Gemmatimonas phototrophica: one gene and its partner. The protein of the gene in region 1 interacts with the protein of each later gene in a pairwise test. Links are inferred from orthologs where the notes say so. Each region holds a gene or a part of one and is shown on either strand. Other genes may lie near its edges. The genes, in order: ftsA and GEMMAAP_RS09605.

What was found.
Region 2: the proteins of ftsA (region 1) and GEMMAAP_RS09605 interact in binary tests that used the Escherichia coli proteins (3 or more experiments, as listed by UniProt). The link is inferred for Gemmatimonas phototrophica from one-to-one orthologs.

Annotation. Positions count from the first base shown.
Region 1 is NZ_CP011454.1:1,904,430-1,913,866, reverse strand. Bases 6,463-9,437 are described here. They hold ftsA (cell division protein FtsA), read right to left. Parts: upstream 8,591-9,437; coding sequence 7,334-8,590; downstream 6,463-7,333. Other genes in these bases: murC (UDP-N-acetylmuramate--L-alanine ligase), read right to left, coding at 9,357-9,437; GEMMAAP_RS07885 (cell division protein FtsQ/DivIB), read right to left, coding at 8,587-9,351; GEMMAAP_RS07895 (M14 family zinc carboxypeptidase), read right to left, coding at 6,463-7,203. In the rest of the region: GEMMAAP_RS07910 (hypothetical protein), read right to left, coding at 1-1,092; GEMMAAP_RS07905 (M23 family metallopeptidase), read right to left, coding at 1,241-2,512; cell division protein FtsZ, read right to left, coding at 2,509-3,783; more of GEMMAAP_RS07895, read right to left, coding at 4,315-6,462. UniProt on the Escherichia coli protein: Essential cell division protein that assists in the assembly of the Z ring. May serve as the principal membrane anchor for the Z ring.
Region 2 is NZ_CP011454.1:2,268,494-2,277,955, reverse strand. Bases 3,497-6,496 are described here. They hold GEMMAAP_RS09605 (rod shape-determining protein), read left to right. Parts: upstream 3,497-4,477; coding sequence 4,478-5,515; downstream 5,516-6,496. Other genes in these bases: mreC (rod shape-determining protein MreC), read left to right, coding at 5,551-6,496; ald (alanine dehydrogenase), read left to right, coding at 3,497-4,205. In the rest of the region: GEMMAAP_RS09620 (polyribonucleotide nucleotidyltransferase), read left to right, coding at 1-1,802; GEMMAAP_RS09615 (M16 family metallopeptidase), read left to right, coding at 1,723-3,066; more of ald, read left to right, coding at 3,093-3,496; more of mreC, read left to right, coding at 6,497-6,684; GEMMAAP_RS09595 (rod shape-determining protein MreD), read left to right, coding at 6,684-7,193; mrdA (penicillin-binding protein 2), read left to right, coding at 7,236-8,996; rod shape-determining protein RodA, read left to right, coding at 9,001-9,462. UniProt on the Escherichia coli protein: Forms membrane-associated dynamic filaments that are essential for cell shape determination. Acts by regulating cell wall synthesis and cell elongation, and thus cell shape.

The DNA of each region.
Region 1 (9,437 bases):
CGTCGCCGATGCCGACGGTGCCGGTCGCCAGGCGGTGTCGCCGTGCACGATCAGCATGCCGGCCGCAGCCGCGCGCACCTTGACCTCGGCTTCGCTGATCGGGGCGAGTGAGCCTTCCACGCGCCACACATTGGGTGCGATGCGCAGGTAGGCCCGGGTGGGCACATCGAGGGCGCCGCGGAGAACCGTGAGCACTTCCCGCACGTCGATATCGGGCGCGGTGGAAACAAACACGGCGGTGGGTTTGTCACCCACATCCATGGCCACCGTGAGCGTATCGTTCCGCAGCTCCACATCACTCGCAATGTCGAGGACCGCCTGCACGATGGCAGTGCGGTCGCCGCGTGGCACAACGACCGGAATGGCGATACGGGTGTTCGCATAGGGCGCCAGCGCCGGGACGGCAGCGGTGGCGACTTCGGTACCATCAAGACGGATGTGCAGCGTACCGTCGGGGGTCGCCACACCTCCGGCGGCGACCGTGGCGGCGATGGCGATAGTGTCGGCGCCTGTGGCGGACACCGGCACCGCAAGATCGGCCAGCCCAACGTCACGTCGTGGCGCGTGTGCGAGGCGCAGCACTCGCGATCCCGGAGGCGCTTCAGACAGGGCGTCGGCGTCATCGACTTCGCCGTCGGTGACCAGGACCAAACTGCGTCCCAACGAGGCGGCACGGTCCACGGCCGGCCGTAAACGTGTGGACAGATCCTGCGGAGTAAGCTGTGCTGCGTCCGTGGTACTGGCGTCGCGCAGCGAATCGCCCACGAAGACCACGGGCGCATCACCCGGCAGCCCGGCAAATACCGAGTCGGCCAATTGCTGGCGCCAGGTGCGCACATAGGTGCTTTCATCGCCCACTGCGCGTCGCCATGAGGCCGACACATCGATGGCCACCAACGGCGCCCGCGGGGTGGCCCGCCCCAGGGGGGCCGACAGCAACAGCGCCGCCACAACCGTAACGGCAGCGCCGCGCAGGAGCGCCAGCAACCAGGTCAGTGCCGACTGTGGCGAACGTGCCGTCCCCACGGAACGTCCGTAGGCGAACCACGCCGCCAGCAGGCCAAGGGCTACGGCAATGAGCCAACGAATCACGAAGAAACGCTCACAGGGGGCGCGGACCAGAGAAAGGGCGCGGGGCAGAAGAATGGTGATTCTCCTGCCCCACCGGTGGGAGCAACGACTCCCGTGCTGTTACGCAGTGCCAGCGAGATTTGCTCGTGGCGAGGCGGCGGGGAGTAAATCAGTCGCCGCTGGGGCGCTGGGCGCCGCTGCGAACGGCCGTCGCCGCGGCGGGCTGATCGAGCTGGGCGAACAGCCGGGCCTTGAGTTGGGCGAAGGTGCTACGCTGTGCGGCGGCGAGCGGTTCACCGGTCTCGTTGCGCAGGGCAATGCGGGGATCTTTGTGCACGCCTTTCACCAACACTTCGAAGTGCAAATGCGGCGCCGTGGACAGCCCGGTGGTACCCACTTGCCCGACCGTTTGCGAGATGCTGACCGACTGTCCGGAGCGCACGTTGATGGCGCGCAAATGCCCGTAGCGGGTGACCACACCGTTGGTGTGCCGGATTTCGATGGTCTTGCCGTACCCACCCTTCCAGCCGGCAAAGATCACGCGGCCGTTGCCCAACGCGCGGACGGGCGTTCCCGACGCCGCGGCGTAGTCCATGCCCTGATGCCGGCGCACGGTGCCCAGAATGGGATGGCGCCGGAGGCCGAACACACTGGAAATGCGACGGAAGGCGAGCGGCGCTCGCAGGAAGGCCGCGCGCATGGACTTCCCTTCGCCATCGAAATAGGCCACCCGGGTGCCCTGCGTGAAGCGCATGGTTTCCACGGGCTTGCCGGCCACGGTCAGGCGAGCGGCAATGATGTTGCCCGGACGAACAAGGCCGTTGGGAGCCCTCTGACGCTCCACCAGTACACGGACCGAGTCGTTCTTTTGCAGATCACGGCTGAGATCGACGCGGTACTCCAGGATATCGGCCAAGGCATAGGCGAGCTCAGTACGCTGCCGCTCCGGGAAGGCATCCGCGCCGGCGGCAATGGCCGAGGTGAGGCTGGAAGTGATGACTCCGCCAACGACAACGGTATCCGTGGTCCACTGGAGCTTTTCTTCCTTCTCAACCCAGGTACTGCCGAACGAGCGCGTGAAGCGCACTACGCGATCGATGGCCAGTTGCAGCACGACTTCGGAGGCGCCGGAGTCCGGGTCCACCTTGGTGGTAATGGTGGCGCCAGCCCGGACCTTGGTGGGGTCGAGCGCGGAGGCGACACTCAGGGCTTCAGCGGCCTCTTTCGGTGCCAGCCCGGCCCGCTCAAGGGCCGCGGAGAGCGGTTCCCCCCGACGGATAGTGTCGGTCTTGGTACGCCAGCGGGCAGCAACGGAAACACGAGGCCCCGCCGCCAGAACACTGGCCGCGGGGCGCTCTTGAACGGGACGTCCCAGCGCGATAACAGCCGCTCCGATGCCCAGGCAACCGGCGGCGACGAGCAGCTTTCGCGAGGAAGTCAATCCATCTGTCTCCGTATGAACGTCGGGATTTCCATATCGTCGAGCTCAGGGCTGGACGATGTGGTAGTCGGTGGAACACGCGGGGCGCGCGGGGGCACCCCTTCCCAGGCAGGACGAGCTGGTGGAACTGGAGGTCTCGCCGCGGGCCGGGTGCCGGTGGGGAATGGCAACACGGACGGGGCTTTGGCTCCACCGGTCTGAACATCAGAATGTGGGGCAGCCGCGGCCCGGGGGGAAGGGGCGTAGGGGCTATTTGTGACAGCCGGGGCCGCTACCGTTGGCTGAGTCCCCTGCAAATAGCGATCAAAGCCGGTGGCAATGACCGTGACCCGGATCTCCCCCATCATGGCCGGCTCATGCACGGCCCCGAAGATGATCTCGGCGTCGTCGCCCACGGCGTCATGCACGATGTCGTTGATCTGGTGCACTTCGCCGAGCGTGAGATCCTCACCGCCGGTGATGTTGACCAGCACGCCCGTGGCGCCGGAGATGGAGACGTTGTCGAGCAGCGGCGAGGCAATGGCCTGCTGGGCCGCTTCGGTGGCGCGGTTTTCGCCGCGCCCGATGCCGGTGCCCATGAGTGCCGACCCGCCGTTCTGCATCACGGTGCGGACGTCGGCGAAGTCGACGTTCACCATACCCGTTTCGCTGATGAGCACGGAGATGCCCTGCGTGGCGTGCAGCAGAACTTCGTCGGCCTTCTTGAGGGCTTCGTGGAATGGGATGCCCTTGCCCACGACCGCCAGCAAGCGCTCGTTGGGCACGATGATCATCGTGTCCACATGCTTGCGCATTTCGTTGATGCCTTCTTCGGCCTGACGCATACGCTTGCGCCCTTCGAAGAGGAAGGGACGCGTCACGATGCCAACGGTGAGGGCGCCAGCCTCGCGCGCCAGCTGGCACACCACCGGTGCGGCGCCCGTGCCTGTACCGCCACCCATGCCGCAGGTGATGAACACGAGGTCGGCATTGCCGAGCACACGCTTGGTGTCTTCGCGGTTCTCTTCAATGGCCTGACGCCCGATTTCAGGACGGGCACCGGCACCGAGACCACGCGTGAGCTTCTTGCCGATCTGAATCTTGACGTCGGCCTTCGAATTCATGAGGGCCTGCGCGTCGGTGTTGACCGAGATGAATTCCACCCCTTCGAGGTGTTCCTCGATCATGCGGTTCACGGCGTTGCCGCCGCCACCGCCAACGCCCACCACTTTCATGCGAGCGTTCTGGGATCCGCTCTCTTCGAACTCGAAGGTCATCCGGGGGAGTTCCATAAACAGGCTGGCCGGCGCAAGGAGTGAATGACGCAGGCATCCGGGGTGAGGGGACGCCTCGCGGTCAGGTTGCGGCGAGCTCCACCGGCGTTGGTGGACCGCGCTCCTGACCAATGTGCAAATGTGGAGGAAGCAGTTCGTGGTACGGAAGCTCCCCTAGAATACACGTTCGATTGCCACGCGCAAGCACTGGATTTTGTTGAAGTTGGCGCTTTTTGCCGACGGTCCGGAGCGTCACAAATTCGGCCAATAGTTATCCACAGAAAAGCAACTCGCGATGGTTCGTGACATTTGACATGGCGATTGCCGTGTGAACAATTCCCCGATGTGATCAACGCCGTCTGAACACGATGTACAGGGGCATTTCGCGGTTCGTCGGTGGGCCGGCGAACATCGGAAGAGCGCCACGGAAAAATCGATGGGTCGCCATGCAACCGTGAACCACAAACCCGAACCCACAACCCGGAACTGATCAGTTTCGGGTTATGCGGTTCGGGTTTGTGGTGTTGGGTGGTACGGTCTCCGGCCCAACTACGGCTTCTTGGGCCCCACCACGTCGTTCCAGTTGATCAGGCTGTTGAAGACCATGTTGAACTCCCCGTGGTTCTGCCAGCGGTAAATGGGGTTGTTCGCAAACAGGATCACCCGACCACGTCCGTTTACCGCCTGCGGTACATCCACCGCGAACGGGCGGCTCCTGAGAGAGTCGGCGCCGGTCATCAGCCCTGACAACACGGCCTTGTCCCCCCCCACGTAGCGCGCCAGTACGTTCCCTTCATCCGCGATCCCCACCTTGAACGGGGTGCCGCCCACGTACTTCACGGGAATGGTCGTCTTGCCGAACCCGTAGAACACCGGATGCTCCGGGCGCGTAATGGTGGCTTCCACCAGCGGCCGCTGCGCCGTGAGCCCCACCACCGGGGTCTTGTCCACCGTGCGCGCCCAGCCAAACTCGATGGGCAGTCGCGCGCTCTCGCCAATGGCGATCAGTGTGCCGCCTTCCTCTAAGAAGCTGGCTACGGCATCAACGCCCTTCTGGCCAAAGCCACCCGTGATGTTGTCCGTCTCGCCGTACATGCCCAGGAACGGGTACTTGGGGTCCTTCTTGTACGGCACGGGGCGCGCGGCGGGCGCCTGCATCACCGTGGTCTTCGACAGATTTTGCTCGGCCATCAGAATGACATCGAAATCCCGGCGCAGGTTGCCCTGCATCAGCCGCTCCTTGTAGACGAGCGTGAAGGGGATCTTGAATTCGTCAAACGTGAGCCGATACCAGCCGAGGTTCTGCGTGCCGCTCCACTGCGAATAGATGGCCACCCGTGGCGCCTCGGCATTGTGCGTTCGCACGGTCGGCACCGACGGCAGATATGCCGCCGTGAGACCGAGCGAATCCACCAGCTTGCGTACCACCGTCGCGTGCTTGGCCTCGATAAGGAACGATCCTGCCGGATACGTGGTATCGCCGGCGGCAAAGCCCTGCTCTGCCACCTTCATGGGCACGCTGCGCAGGAGATAGCGGAAGGTGACCATGTGGTTGCTGCCCAGATGCGCCACGGCAATGGTGTTGCCACCGGTGCCCGCGAGTGTCCCCTTGGCAATGGCGCGATCAACGTTGGTGACCGGAGTCTTGAGAATGCTGGAGTCGCCGACTTCCAGTACATCGACGCCCATGGCAAAGCCCATGCTCCAGCCGCTGTCGTCGTACGTGTTCAGTCGCGCGTCAGGATACTGCTGCTTCTCCAGCAAATTCTTGGCGAGGCGGCCATACGGCTGATCGCGCTTGATGATGTACGAACCGGCAGGATACGTGGTGTTGCCCACCTTCACCGGTGCCGTGGCCTGACCGATTTCGATCCGCTGCACCCGCAGCAGGTTCACCATTTCGATCACGCGCGTCATGTCGCGCTGCACCGGGATGACGAATCCGTATGGCGCCTTGTTCTTCCCTTCTTCGATGCTGTTCCGCGTCTTGATGTAGAAGTTCTCCAGCACCGTTTGCGGGAACATGCTGGCCAGCTGCAACGCCGAGATGACGCCGGTCTGCATGTAGTTGGCGTTGGAGCGACGGGTGAACGTGGCAATGTCGTTGAAGCCAATGGGATTGCCGCGATACCACTCGCGATCCTGCGCGCCGCCCCGACCCGTTGGGATGGCACCAGCGCGCCCGCCAAAACCACCACTCGCAGAAGCCGCCCCCACCGCCATGCCACGGCGCGCGTTGGCCATCGCGGTGCTGTCGAGGTCTCGCCCCGACTGTGTTTCGTACATCTTCATGAGGCCGTTGTGGTTGTACGCCACCGAGCCGAGATAGCCGGGCGACCAGCCATCCATGAAGGCGTGCGTGTACACGCCGGGCATGCCCCACTTGGTCATCTGCGCCATTTCCCAATTGCCGAACCACGGCAGTTCGGCGAACAGAATGGGATCGAGATTGGGGTTCTGCGGCGGTCCACCGGTGTACGTATAGAGCAACGGCTGCGCTTCATGCAGGTCGTGCATGATGGGCGGGTACGCGGTGAAATACCAATCAATGATCGCGCGCATCTGCACCAACTTGATGTTGATGTCGCGATTGTTGTCGTGATACACGTACTTGCCCCAGTACGGCACCTGTCCGCCCGCAAAGCCACCCGGAGCGGGAGCGGTGGGGGCCGCCGGCGCGCGGCGTGTGGTGTCATTGGGCGCCGCCGCACTCGGTGCCTGCGCCGTCACGGTAGGCTGCGCCATGGAGAGGTTGCGCAGGAACCAATCGACGTTGCGATCACGCCCATCGGCATCGGCCGCCGGCGTGATGGAGACATACAGCTGTTCGCGGATCTGACTGATAATGGGCGACGTCTCAGCAGCAAGTCGGTAGGCAAGCTCCATGAGTGTTTCGGAGGGGCCCGTTTCTCCCGAGTGCAGTCCGCCCATGAGGTGATAATGCGGCTTGGTCTGCGCCAACAAGGACTTGACCTGGTCCTCCGTCATGCCGCGCGGATCGGCGATGCGCTTCAGGTTGGCGCGGTTCTGCGCGACCTTCTGCATGTTGGCTTCGCTGGAGATCCAGACCACGACCAGCTCGCGTCCTTCGTCAGAGCGGCCAATGGTTTCGACCTTGACGCGTGGCGTCGCCTTTTCAAGTGCACGATAGTAGGCGAGCTGCTTGTCGTAATACGTGAGGATGCGGGGCGCGCCCACGTGATAGCCGAGTACATCACGCGGCGTAGGAATGCCGGGCACCAGTGGCAGGTGATCTACCAGGGGGCTGGAATGCTTGGCATTGGCCAGCCATTCCTTGATGCTCTGCTCAAAAGTGGGATCCTGCTTCTGGGCGGGATCACGCGTATCGAGCGTGAGCTGCTGGGCGGGAATACTGAGCGGCGCGGCAATGAGCAGACCGGTGACGCAGCGCCGAAGAGTGGCAGTGAGAGTGGACACGGGGGCCGGTAGATGGGTGCGAAAAGAGTATCTTCTCCTTTACGCAACATTGCGGACCGGCGTTCGGCTACCACCGTCAAGACGAACGTGCCGCCGGCGCATGCAGGCGGCGGCCTCCCTGCTGATGCGACTAGAAAAAGTCCTGCAGCCAGGTTTTTACACGTGACGCGAACTTGTCCACCCCACCACCGCCGCTGAGAGACGTACGGCGCGAAACGACGCCGCCCAGAGCTGCGCGATGTGCGCCGTACAAGGCCAGTCCGGTCACGGTGGCAAAGCGCGGATCGGCAACGTTCTCCACCAGCCCATCGAGCTTGGCGCCGGGTACGCCAATGCGCACGCCGAGGCCAAAGACATCGGCCGCGAGTTCGTTGATACCTTCGAGCGAAGCGCCACCGCCGGTCAGCACAATGCCGGCGTTGAGCTTGCCCTTGAAACCGGCCTGCTGCACTTCGCGCACGACCTTGTCGAAGATCTCATCCATGCGCTGATGGATGATGTGTGTCATGAGCTCGCGCGAGATGTGGCGTTCCCCGTGCGACCCAGACGCCGGCATGGCGATGACCTGCTCCGGATCGATGAGCGGCTCGTAGGCACACCCGTACGCTTCCTTGAGCTGCTCGGCATCGTGCTGCGTAATGCCCAGCCCCTGCACCAGATCGCTGGTGACGTTGTTGCCGCCATACGGGATGGTGCCAAGATGCCGGATTTTTCCTTCGTGGAAGATGGCCAGATCGGTGGTACCGGCGCCCAGTTCCACCAGCACGACCCCCAATTCTTTCTCTTCCTCGGTGAGGACCGCCAATGCACTGGCCAACGGCTCGAGCACCAGCTCGCGCGTCTTGTAGCCGGCGCGTTCGATGGCCTTGCGCAGGTTCATGGCCGGCGAGCTGCCGATCGTGACGAGATACATCTCCGTCTCGAGCCGCGTTCCGATCATGCCCACGGGGTCACGAATGCCGTCGGCCTTGTCCACGCGATACTCCTGCGGAATGGCGTGCAGCAGTTCGCGGTCCTGCGGAATGGCCATGGCACGCGCCACTTCGTTGACGCGCTCCACATCGGGGCGCGTGATTTCATCGCCGCTGATGGCCACCACACCGGTGGAGCACATGGCCCGCACATGTTCGCCGGCGATGCCCACATACAAGCCGTCGGGCTGCACACCGGCCACACGACACGCTTCTTCGACCGCCTGCCGGATGGAGCGGGTGGCTTCCTCGATGTCACTCACGACACCGCGTCGCAATCCCATGGTGCGCGTCGTGCCCACGCCGAGCACCTTCAACCGCGGCGCACGCGGCACATCCCCATGGACCGCGGCCACGAGGGCGGTGGTGTGGGCGGTGCCAATATCGAGGGCGGCTACAATGGGTTCGGACGTCATGGCTGTCTGGCGATCACCTGGTTACGGAAGCGCAGGTCGAGCTCCACGGCGCGCAGGCGGTTGCGCGCGAGGTCGGCTTCCACCGGTAATATGTCCTTGAAGCGGGCTACGGTCACCTCGGGGGTGGTCCGAACCACAAATGCGTCGAGCTTGATGCGAAATTCATCGGGCGCTGTGCCCGATTTGACCCGGTCGGCGCGCTCCACTCGGGCAAAGAGTCCGGGTTCGGAGCTCCGGAGCCCCTCCAGGAGGTGCATCAGGGTACTGTCGGCCGAAACCGACAGCGGCACATCCATGGGCACCTCGGTGGGATCAATGGGCAAGCGGTGCCCTGCCCCGTCCACCGGGTCCAGCCGCCCTCCCTTGCGACGCACCAGCGCCACGGGTTCGCGTTCGACGACCCGGACCAGCATGGTGCCCGGCAACTGCCGCTCGACCGTTACACTCTGCACCAGGGGATGGTCCTGCAACCGCCCCGCCAGCGGCGGCAGTGGCTGCCACACCGACTGCGTGGTGTCCACCTTAAGCAACGCCATGGCCTCACTGCGGGGCGTATAGCGCATGCCTTCGAACACCACTCGCCGAACCCGGAAGAACTCGAGGGTGGAGAGCCACCGCGGTCCCCACCAGGGACTGGCCAGCACCCCGCCAACAAGCGCCACTAACAGCACCCGGCGCAGCACACGCCACCAGAGGGGCCGCGTGCCATCGTTGGATGAGTCCGCCGTCGTGGCGGAGGGAGTGAGCGTACGAGTGGCCACGCGACTCAGTGGTGTGAAGCCGTCGCGCGCAAACGATCGAGCAGTTCCGGTCCGGTACGGGTGATGTCGCCGGCGCCCATGGTGAC
Region 2 (9,462 bases), 370 kb from region 1 along the record:
CCTTCGCGCTGAACGCGTCGAAGATTCCGTTCCTCGGCCCCATCGCCGGCGTGCGTGTCGGTCGCGTGCAGGGACACTGGGTGCTCAACCCCACGTTCCAGCAGCTCGCGTTCTCCGACCTGGAGCTCGTGGTCGCCGGTTCGAAGGATTCCATCGTGATGGTGGAAGGTGGCGCGCTCGAAGTGTCTGAAGAGGACGTGCTCGAGTCGCTGCGCCTGTCGCACGACGGCATTCGTGAGCTTATTGCGGCGCAGGAGGAACTGCTCGCCAAGGTACAGCAGCCGAAAATGTCGTGGACGAAGGCCGAGACGCCGGAAGGCATCGTGGTGCGCGTGAAGGAGCTTGCATCGGGTCGAGTGCGTGAAGCGCTCAATCAGAAGGACAAGCACACGCGCGTCGAGGCCGTGGAGCGCACCAAGAAGGAACTCGCCGAAGGCCTGCTGGCAGAGTTCCCCGACAACGCCAAGGACATTCACACCATCCTCGGCGACGTCGAATATCACGAACTGCGTGCGCAGGTGCTCGATACCAATCTGCGTGTCGACGGGCGCAAGCCGAACGAAGTGCGTGGCATCAGCATCGACAACGGTGTGCTGCCGCGCGCGCATGGCTCGTCGCTCTTCACGCGTGGTCAGACGCAGGCGCTCGTGGCCGCGACCCTCGGTACTGCGAAGGACGCGCAACGTCTCGATTCCATCAAGGAAGCGGGCGAAGTCACGCGCTCGTTCATGTTGCACTACAACTTCCCGCCGTTCTCCACCGGTGAAGTGCGTCCGATGCGTGGCACCAGCCGCCGCGAAATCGGTCACGGCAATCTCGCCGAGCGTGCCATTCAGGGCGTGCTCCCCGACTTCGCCGACTTCCCGTACACCATCCGCATCGTCTCCGACGTGCTCGAGTCGAACGGCTCGTCGTCGATGGCGTCGGTGTGTGGCGGCTCGCTCGCCCTGTTCGATGCCGGCGTGCCCATGAAGGCGGCCGTCGCCGGCGTCGCAATGGGTCTGATCAAGGAAGGCAAGAAGTACGCGATCCTCACCGACATCCTTGGCACCGAAGATCATCTCGGCGATATGGACTTCAAGGTCGCGGGCACGACGGAAGGCATCACGTCTATCCAGATGGACATCAAGATCGAAGGGCTCGACCTCAAGATCATGGAAGAGGCCCTCACGCAGGCCAAGGAAGGACGTCTCCACATTCTCGGTGAAATGAGCAAGTCGCTCGCGACGCCGCGGACGGAGCTGTCCAAGTACGCGCCACGCATCGTGACGGTGCAGATCCCGGTCGACAAGATTGGTGAACTGATCGGTCCGAAGGGCAAGAACATCCGCGGCATTCAGGAAGAGACGGGTGCCGAGCTCACCGTGGATGACGACGGTACCGTGACGATTGCTGCTGTCGGCGGCGAGAGCATGGAGCGCGCGAAGCAGATGGTGCAGGCCATCACCGCGGAAGCGGTGGTCGGTGAGACGTACGAAGGCACCGTGAAGACGGTCACCGCGTTCGGCGCCTTCGTCGAGATCATGCCCGGCACTGAAGCGCTGCTGCACGTCTCCGAGATGAAGTGGGAGCGTGTCGAGAAGCCCGAAGACGTGTGCAAGAAGGGTGATCGTGTCACGGTCAAGCTCGTTGACCGCGATGAGCGTGGCCGCCTGCGCCTCAGCATGAAGGCGTTGCTGCCCAAGCCGGAAGGCATGGCCGACGAGCCGGAGCGCCCCCGTCGTGAAGACGGTGAGCGCAGCGGTGGCGGCGATCGTGGTGGACGTGGTGGACGGAACGGCGGTGGTCGCGATCGGCGCTAAGCCTCTGGGCGCTCCGGCGCCCACGCTGCACCGTACGGACCTTCCCAATGGACTGACCGTGCTCTCGGAAGCCGTTCCGGGAGCGCGGTCGGTTGCTTTCGGCGCCTGGGTTCGCGCAGCGACATTGCATGAACACCCCGAGCAGATGGGGGTCTCCCATTTGCTCGAACACATGGTGTTCAAGGGCACCCGATCGCGGAGTGCCCAGGAAATCGCGTTGTCCCTCGAAACCCTCGGGGGCTCGCTCGATGCGTACACCGAACGCGAGCACACGTCCTATCAGGCTCGTGTGCTCGACGAGCATCTGGCGGAAGCCGCGCATGTCATTGGGGAACTCATCTTTCATCCGCTGCTGCGATCGGAGGATCTCGCGCTTGAGCGCAAGGTGATCCTTGAAGAGATCAGCATGGTGGAGGACACGCCCGACGACATCATTTTCGATGTGCACAACCGTGCGCTGTGGGGAGACCATCCTCACGGCTTCGCGATTCTCGGAACCCGCGACACGGTCAAGACACTCGATGTCCCGGACATCCGGGCCCTCCACGCGCGGGCATATCATCCCGGGCGATTGGTGGTTGCCGCGTCGGGACGTGTTGAGCATGAGCAGCTGCTTGAAACACTGCGACAGACCGGGTGGATGGACATCCCGAAAGGTGATGTCACGCCGTTCCCGGTGGATCCGGTGGAAGTGGCTGGACCGCATGCGGAGCACATCAAGCGCAAGGACATCGGCCAGACGCACATCGTGCTTGGCGGGCAGGGCATCGCTCATGGCGATGATCGCCGTTATGCCTTTGCGTTGATCGACATGTTGTTGGGCGGCGGTATGAGTTCGCGCCTGTTTCAGCGGGTCCGCGAGGAGCTAGGCCTCGCATACAGCGTGCACAGCTTCAGCAGCGCGTACGCCGATACCGGATCGCACGGTGTGTATCTGGCGAGTGCACCGGAGACGGCGCAACAGGCCATCGACGCGGTCCGTGAGGTTCTGCGTGGAGTGGCACTGAATGGTTTGACGGCCAGTGAGTTGGCGGCGGGAAAGCGTCAGTTACGTGGGCAGTTGGTGATGTCCATGGAAGGCGTCTCCTCGCGCATGTATCGGGCGGCAACGACCGCGCTGTACGGCGAGCCGTTCCGCACGATTGACGAGCTGATGGCGCTCGTGGATGCCATCGACGAAGATCAGGTGCGCGACGTGGCGCGCGATTTCTTCGATCCGGATCGACACATTCTCGTCAGTCTCGGCCCCAAAGCGGTCCGCTGACGAACTCCCCCTATCCAGAATCGACTATGCGTATCGGTGTACCGAAGGAGATCAAGACCAACGAGAACCGTGTGGCTTTGGTCCCGGCTGGCGCGGAGGCGCTGGTGGCATCGGGCCACGACGTTTTCATCGAAACCGGGGCCGGCATTGGCAGCGGTTTCGAAGATGCGGCCTACGTGGCCGTTGGCGCTCAGATCGTTCCCGACGCGGCCTCCGCGTGGGGGAAAGCGGAGCTGCTTCTCAAGGTCAAGGAGCCCATCGCGCCGGAGTGGCAGTATCTGCGCCCGGACCTCACGCTGTTCACGTATTTCCATTTTGCCGCCGATGAAGCGCTGACCCAGGCGCACCTGGCCAGCGGAGCCACCTGCATTGCGTACGAGACCGTCGAACTCCCGAATCGCGATCTGCCGTTGCTGATTCCAATGTCTGAGGTGGCGGGGCGCATGGCGGTGCAGGAAGGGGCCAAGTACCTCGAAAAGCTGTATGGTGGTCGTGGCGTACTGCTGGGTGGCGTGCCGGGCGTGGCGCCGGCCAAGGTCGTAATTCTGGGCGGCGGCATTGTGGGCGTGAACGCCGCGAAGATGGCGGCGGGACTCGGTGCCAAGGTGGTGGTGCTCGACCTGTCGTTGGAGCGCCTGCGCTACCTGTCCGACGTCATGCCGGCCAACGTGCAGCTTGTTCACTCCAACCGACACAACATCCTTGAGCAGATCAGCACCTGTGACCTGGTCATTGGTGGAGTGCTCATTCCGGGTGCCAAAGCCCCCAAGCTCGTGCGGCGCGCCGATCTGGCCAAGATGCGTCCGGGAGCGGTAATCGTGGACGTGGCGGTGGATCAGGGTGGTTGCGTGGAGACGATCAAGCCGACCACACATGAGAATCCCACGTACACCGTGGACGGTATCATCCACTATGGCGTCGCCAACATGCCAGGGGCCGTGCCGCGCACGTCCACCTTGGCGCTCACCAATGCGACGTTGCCCTATACGCTGCAGCTGGCGAACAAGGGATGGAAGAAGGCGCTGAAGGACAATGGCGCGCTGCTGAAGGGGCTCAACATGTCCGGCGGAAAGGTCACCTTTCCGGGAGTGGCGGAAGCGTTCGGGATGGAGCTCACCGACCCCTCTTCGTTCCTCTGACCGGTATGGGGGGCCACTGGTGCCCGACGATCGCCTTGGTAGCTGCCCCTGATGGCACGCGGCCGGTCCCTGATGGGACCGGCCGCTTTTTTTGGTGTGACCGCGGAACTTTGCGGCCACCACGGACCTGACCGCTGACGGCGGCAGTGCGCTAGGTCACGATATTCCAACAGCTTGTCCGCTCTGGCGTGAGCCAATACGTTACCGTATACGTCGCTGCCCGTTTTTCACAGGCGCCACCCTCCGGTGTCGCGCCGCCCCGGTCTCTCTGGATGTTCTGGCCCTTCAGTAAGTCGAACTCGTTCTTCCCGGCGAATGCCATCGCCGTAGACCTTGGCACTGCCAATACGCTGATCTATGTGAAAGGCGAGGGGATCGTGCTGAACGAGCCCTCTGTCGTCGCGCTCGACCGTGAGACCAAGAAGATCAAGGGCGTTGGCCTCGAGGCCAAGCGCATGCTCGGGCGGACCCCCGATGGCATCATGGCCGTCCGGCCCATGAAGGACGGCGTGATCGCCGACTTCGATGTGACGGAAAAGATGCTGCGCTATTTCCTGACGCTGGTGATCGACAAGCACGTCTTCAAGGTGAAGCCGCGCGTGATCGTGTGCGTGCCGTCGGGCATTACGGAAGTGGAAAAGCGCGCCGTGCGAGACTCGGCACTCGGCGCTGGCGCCAAAGAAGTCTTCATGGTGACGGAACCCATGGCGGCGGCCATCGGCGTGGGTCTTCCGGTGGAGTCGCCCACGGGCAACATGGTGATCGACATCGGCGGGGGCACCACGGAGATCGCCGTCATCGCGCTGTCTGGCATCGTCAGCGATACCTCCATTCGTACTGGTGGCGATGAGCTGGACATCAGCATCGTGCAGTTCATGCGCAAGAACTACAATCTGCTGATCGGTGAGCCCACGGCGGAGCAGATCAAGATTCAGATCGGTTCGGCGTATCCGGTGGGCGAAGAACGTGAAATGGAAGTGAAGGGGCGCGATCTGGTCTCTGGCATTCCCAAGACGGTGCGCGTGCACTCCAGTGAAATTCGGGAAGCGGTGCAGGAACCCATTCAGCAGATTGTGGATGCGGTGCGGCGCGCGCTCGAAATCACCCCGCCGGAGTTGGCCTCGGACATCGTGGATCGCGGCATCGTGATGACCGGCGGCGGAGCGCTCATTCGCGGACTGGATGTGCTGCTCTCTCAGGAAACGGGGCTGCCCATTCATGTTGACGAGGATCCGCTCACGTGTGTCGTGCGTGGGACCGGCAAGATTCTTGATGATGAAGAGAAGTACTGGTCGGTGTTGACCACCTGAGTCACATCATTCCCCTTTTCACTCGCTGAATACGCGTGGCACGGAACGTTCGCGGCGAAGGGCGTCTCGACACCGGCCTCGTGCTGGTGTGCGTGGCATTGTCGGTCCTGGCTTTTCTTTCTCCGCGGCGCACGCGTGAAGACGTGGCCGCGCTGCTGCGCGCCACGGTGCTGTCGCCGCTGGTGCAACTCGAAGGGCGAGCCGCCACCATTCGCGCCGCTGTGGTGGCGCGCAATGACTTGCTGGTCACACGCGGGCGTGCGGTCACGGACACGCTGAGCCTGCGTGCCATCAGCGACGAGAACAGAACACTCCGCCAACTGCTTGGGTTGTCGGCGCGCTTGCAGGATGGCTTTGTGCCGGCGGAGCTGTTGCCCATTCGTGGTGGGGACGAATTCTCCATTGCGTTAACGGTGGGGAGTGACGTTGGCGTGCAGCCGTATCAGCCGGTGGTGACCGCTGATGGTCTGGTGGGCATGGTGGTTTCTGTCGATCGCACGACGAGCACGGCGCTCACGTGGGCACATCCCGATTTTCGGGTGAGCGTCATGAGTGCTGATCAGAACGCCTTCGGAATTATGCAGCCCCATCTGGCAGAAGGCGCCGAGCGGTGGTTGCTGGAAATGCGGGGCGTGCCGTTTCGCGCCAAACTGGATACCGGAACCCTCATTGTGAGTTCCGGGCTCGGGGCCACCTATCCCCGCGGCATTCCTGTCGGCACGGTGATCGGGGAATTGAGCACACCGGAAAAGTGGGCCCGGACGTATCTGGTGAAACCTGCGGTGTTGCCGGAGAATATTGGTCCGGTGCTGGTCTTGTTGCCGGGACGAGCGCAGCGCGGCGTGAATGGGGTGTGGACAAGCGCGGCAGCAGCGGACAGCGCCGCACGTGCGGTCGCCGCCGCGGGCGATTCGCTGGCGCGCGTCACCGCTCTCGATGAACTGGCCGCCCGTCGTGCCGCGCTGGACTCCCTGAGTGCCGACAGTCTGTCGCTGGCGGATACCATTGGCGGCGGGTTCGGCACCCGTGCCGACAGCAGCCTTCGAGGGGATAGCACGCGGATCCGACGTCCGGACTCCGGCACCGTGCGCGTGCCATTGCCGGTACGCGCTCTGGCGCCGCGTCCCCCCTTGGCCCGTCCCACGGTGCCGCCAAGGGAGCGTCGTTGATGCGGTCCGCTTCACAGTCTCCCGGAATCGGCAGCGCCCTGCGCGCGTGGCTCGGGTTTGCCCTGCTCATTGTCGCGCAGTTCAGCGTGCGTCCACTCATTGCCGGGCGCGCCGCGGCGGACTTCGCCGTGATCGCGGTGCTCTTCTCTGCCGTACGTATGCGTCCGGGGTATGCGGCATTGACCGGCTTTCTCACCGGGCTCGCGCTTGATGCCTTGGCTCCGGGAAGTTTTGGTGCCAGTGCCATTGTGCTCACGCTCGTGGCCTTTGGGGCATCGTGGCTCAAAGCCGTGTTCTTTGCCGACCACGTGGCACTCACCGGGTTGTTTGTCTTTGGCGCCAAGTGGCTGTTTGATATTGCCATGACGTTGCTCACCGGGGTTGGTGCGGGTGTGTCCCTGTTGGTGTCACTGTTGGTCTGGGCGCCACTGTCGGCGGCGCTGACGGCCATCATCGCGGTCCTGTTGCTGGTGTTGTTCCGTCCGTTGTATCGACCACACTCGTTGTAATGGTGGCGCACGGGTGCGCCCCGATCAGGTGAGGATGGCGGCATGAGTTACCATCCCAATTCCGTCTTGCGCCGCGCGCGGGTGGCGCGGGCGCTGCTGGTGCTCATTTTTACCGTGCTTGGCGGTGCGTTCTTCCGCACGCAGGTCTTGCAGAATGCCGAGTTCGTGCTGGCATCGGAAAGCAATCGTTTGCGGGAGGTACCACTTCCGGGGGCGCGCGGCATCATTTACGACCGCCATGGCGCCATCATTGCCGAAAACCTCCCCGGTTACTCCGTCTCGATCCTGAGTCCAACCACGGACTCCTTGCGATCGGCGTTACGGTCCCTGTCGCGCATCATCGAGATCGATTCGGCGCAGCAGGCGCTGGCCATTCGTCGCTATCGGGCAGCGCCAACACGACCGGCCGTGATCTTCAACGATGCCAGCTTTCAAGTGGTGTCCGTGCTGGAGGAGCGACGCTCGGAGTTTCCCGGGTTGATCATTCAAAGCGCACCCAAACGCTACTATCCGGATGCGCAGGCGGTCGCGGCGCTGGTTGGATATACCGGTGAAATTTCCCCGGAGCAGCTCGAGCTGCCGCGCTACGATGCCTACAAGGCGGGACAACAGGTGGGCAAAGGCGGACTCGAACTGCAGTACGAAGAGCAGTTGCGCGCTCGTGAAGGGAGTCGGTTCGTCGAGGTGGATGCGAAGAATCGTGTGGTTCGCGACAATGGCGTGCGCCCGGAGGTACAACCCGAGGCGCCACCGCCATTGCGCACCAACATCGATCTCGATCTCCAGCGGTATTCGCATGAGTACTTCGGCGACTCGCTGCGTGGTGCCGTGGTGGCCCTCGAGCCGCAGACGGGCGGTGTACTCGCCATCTACAGCGCCCCCAGCTACGACATCAACCGGTTCATCGGTGGAGTGTCGAATGCGTACTACAAGGAATTGCAGGAGCACCAGTACACGCCGCTCTTCAACCGCGCGTTGTCGGGGCGATATCCGCCCGCGTCCACCTGGAAGCTGGCCACGGCCGCCCTGGGCATGGAGCTTGGCCTCGTCACCATGGAGACGCACATGGAGACGCCCTGTACGGGCGGCTACTACTACGGGCGTGTCTTCAAATGCTGGGACAAGCGTGGACACGGGGATATCACGCTGGCGCAGGCGATCGCCAAGTCGTGCGACGTGTACTTCTATCAGCTCGGGCTCAAGATCGGCATCACGCGGTTGCTCGCGGGCGGTGTGCGGCTGGGTTTCGGCGAACCCACGGGCATTGATATGCCCGGAGAAAAGCGTTCCATCTGGCCGCGCAGCACGGAGTACTTTGACCGCACGTACGGGCCTCGCGGCTGGAACAAGTCGGTGGTGTTGAGCCTGTCCATTGGACAGGCGGACAACTCACAGACGCCCATCAACATGGCGCGCTTTTATACGGCGCTCGCCACGGACGGCTACGCCGCCACGCCGCAGATTGTCGCGCGTACTCCGGAACGCAAGAAGCTGCTCAATCTCAACGCCGAACAGATCAAGAGCATTCAAGTGGCGCTGGCCGATGTCGTGAGCCGTGGCACGGCGGCGGGTGCCCAGATTCAGGGACTGACCATTGCCGGCAAGACGGGCACGGCACAGGTCACTGGGCAGGAAGACTACGCCTGGTTCGTCGGCTATGCGCCGGCAGACAAGCCGAGAATCGTGCTGGCCATCATTATCGAAGAAGGGCTGCACGGTTCAACGGCCGCCAAGGTTGCCACCAAGCTCATGGAACGCTATCTGAAGGCTAAGCTGACCATGACCGCCGTTACCAACGACTGAGCCAATGGCCTCCACGGGTATCCTCAGGCGGCAGAGTGTTGATGTCCCACTGCTGCTGACCGCCTTGCTGCTGACCCTGTTCGGGTTGGCGATGGTGTTTTCGGCTGGCCAGATGGACGTGCCCGACCCGGCCCTGGAAGGGTTGTGGAAGCGGCAGATCACGTGGGTCGTTCTCGCGCTGGGAGCGGCATGGACCGTCACCCGCGGATCGGTGCGGCTCATTGAGTGGAGCGCCTGGCCGCTGTATCTCATGAGTATCGTGCTGCTGATTGCCGTCTTGTTCGTCGGGAGCGGCGGCGGGACGGCGCGGAGCATGAATGGCTGGCTGACGATCGCCGGTCGGCGGGTCGGACAACCGTCCGAGTTGGCAAAGCTCGCCACCACGCTGATGCTCGCCAGAACGCTGGCCATGCAGCGGGATACCGTCCGATCCTTGCTGGAGCTATGGAAGCCCCTGACGATCGTT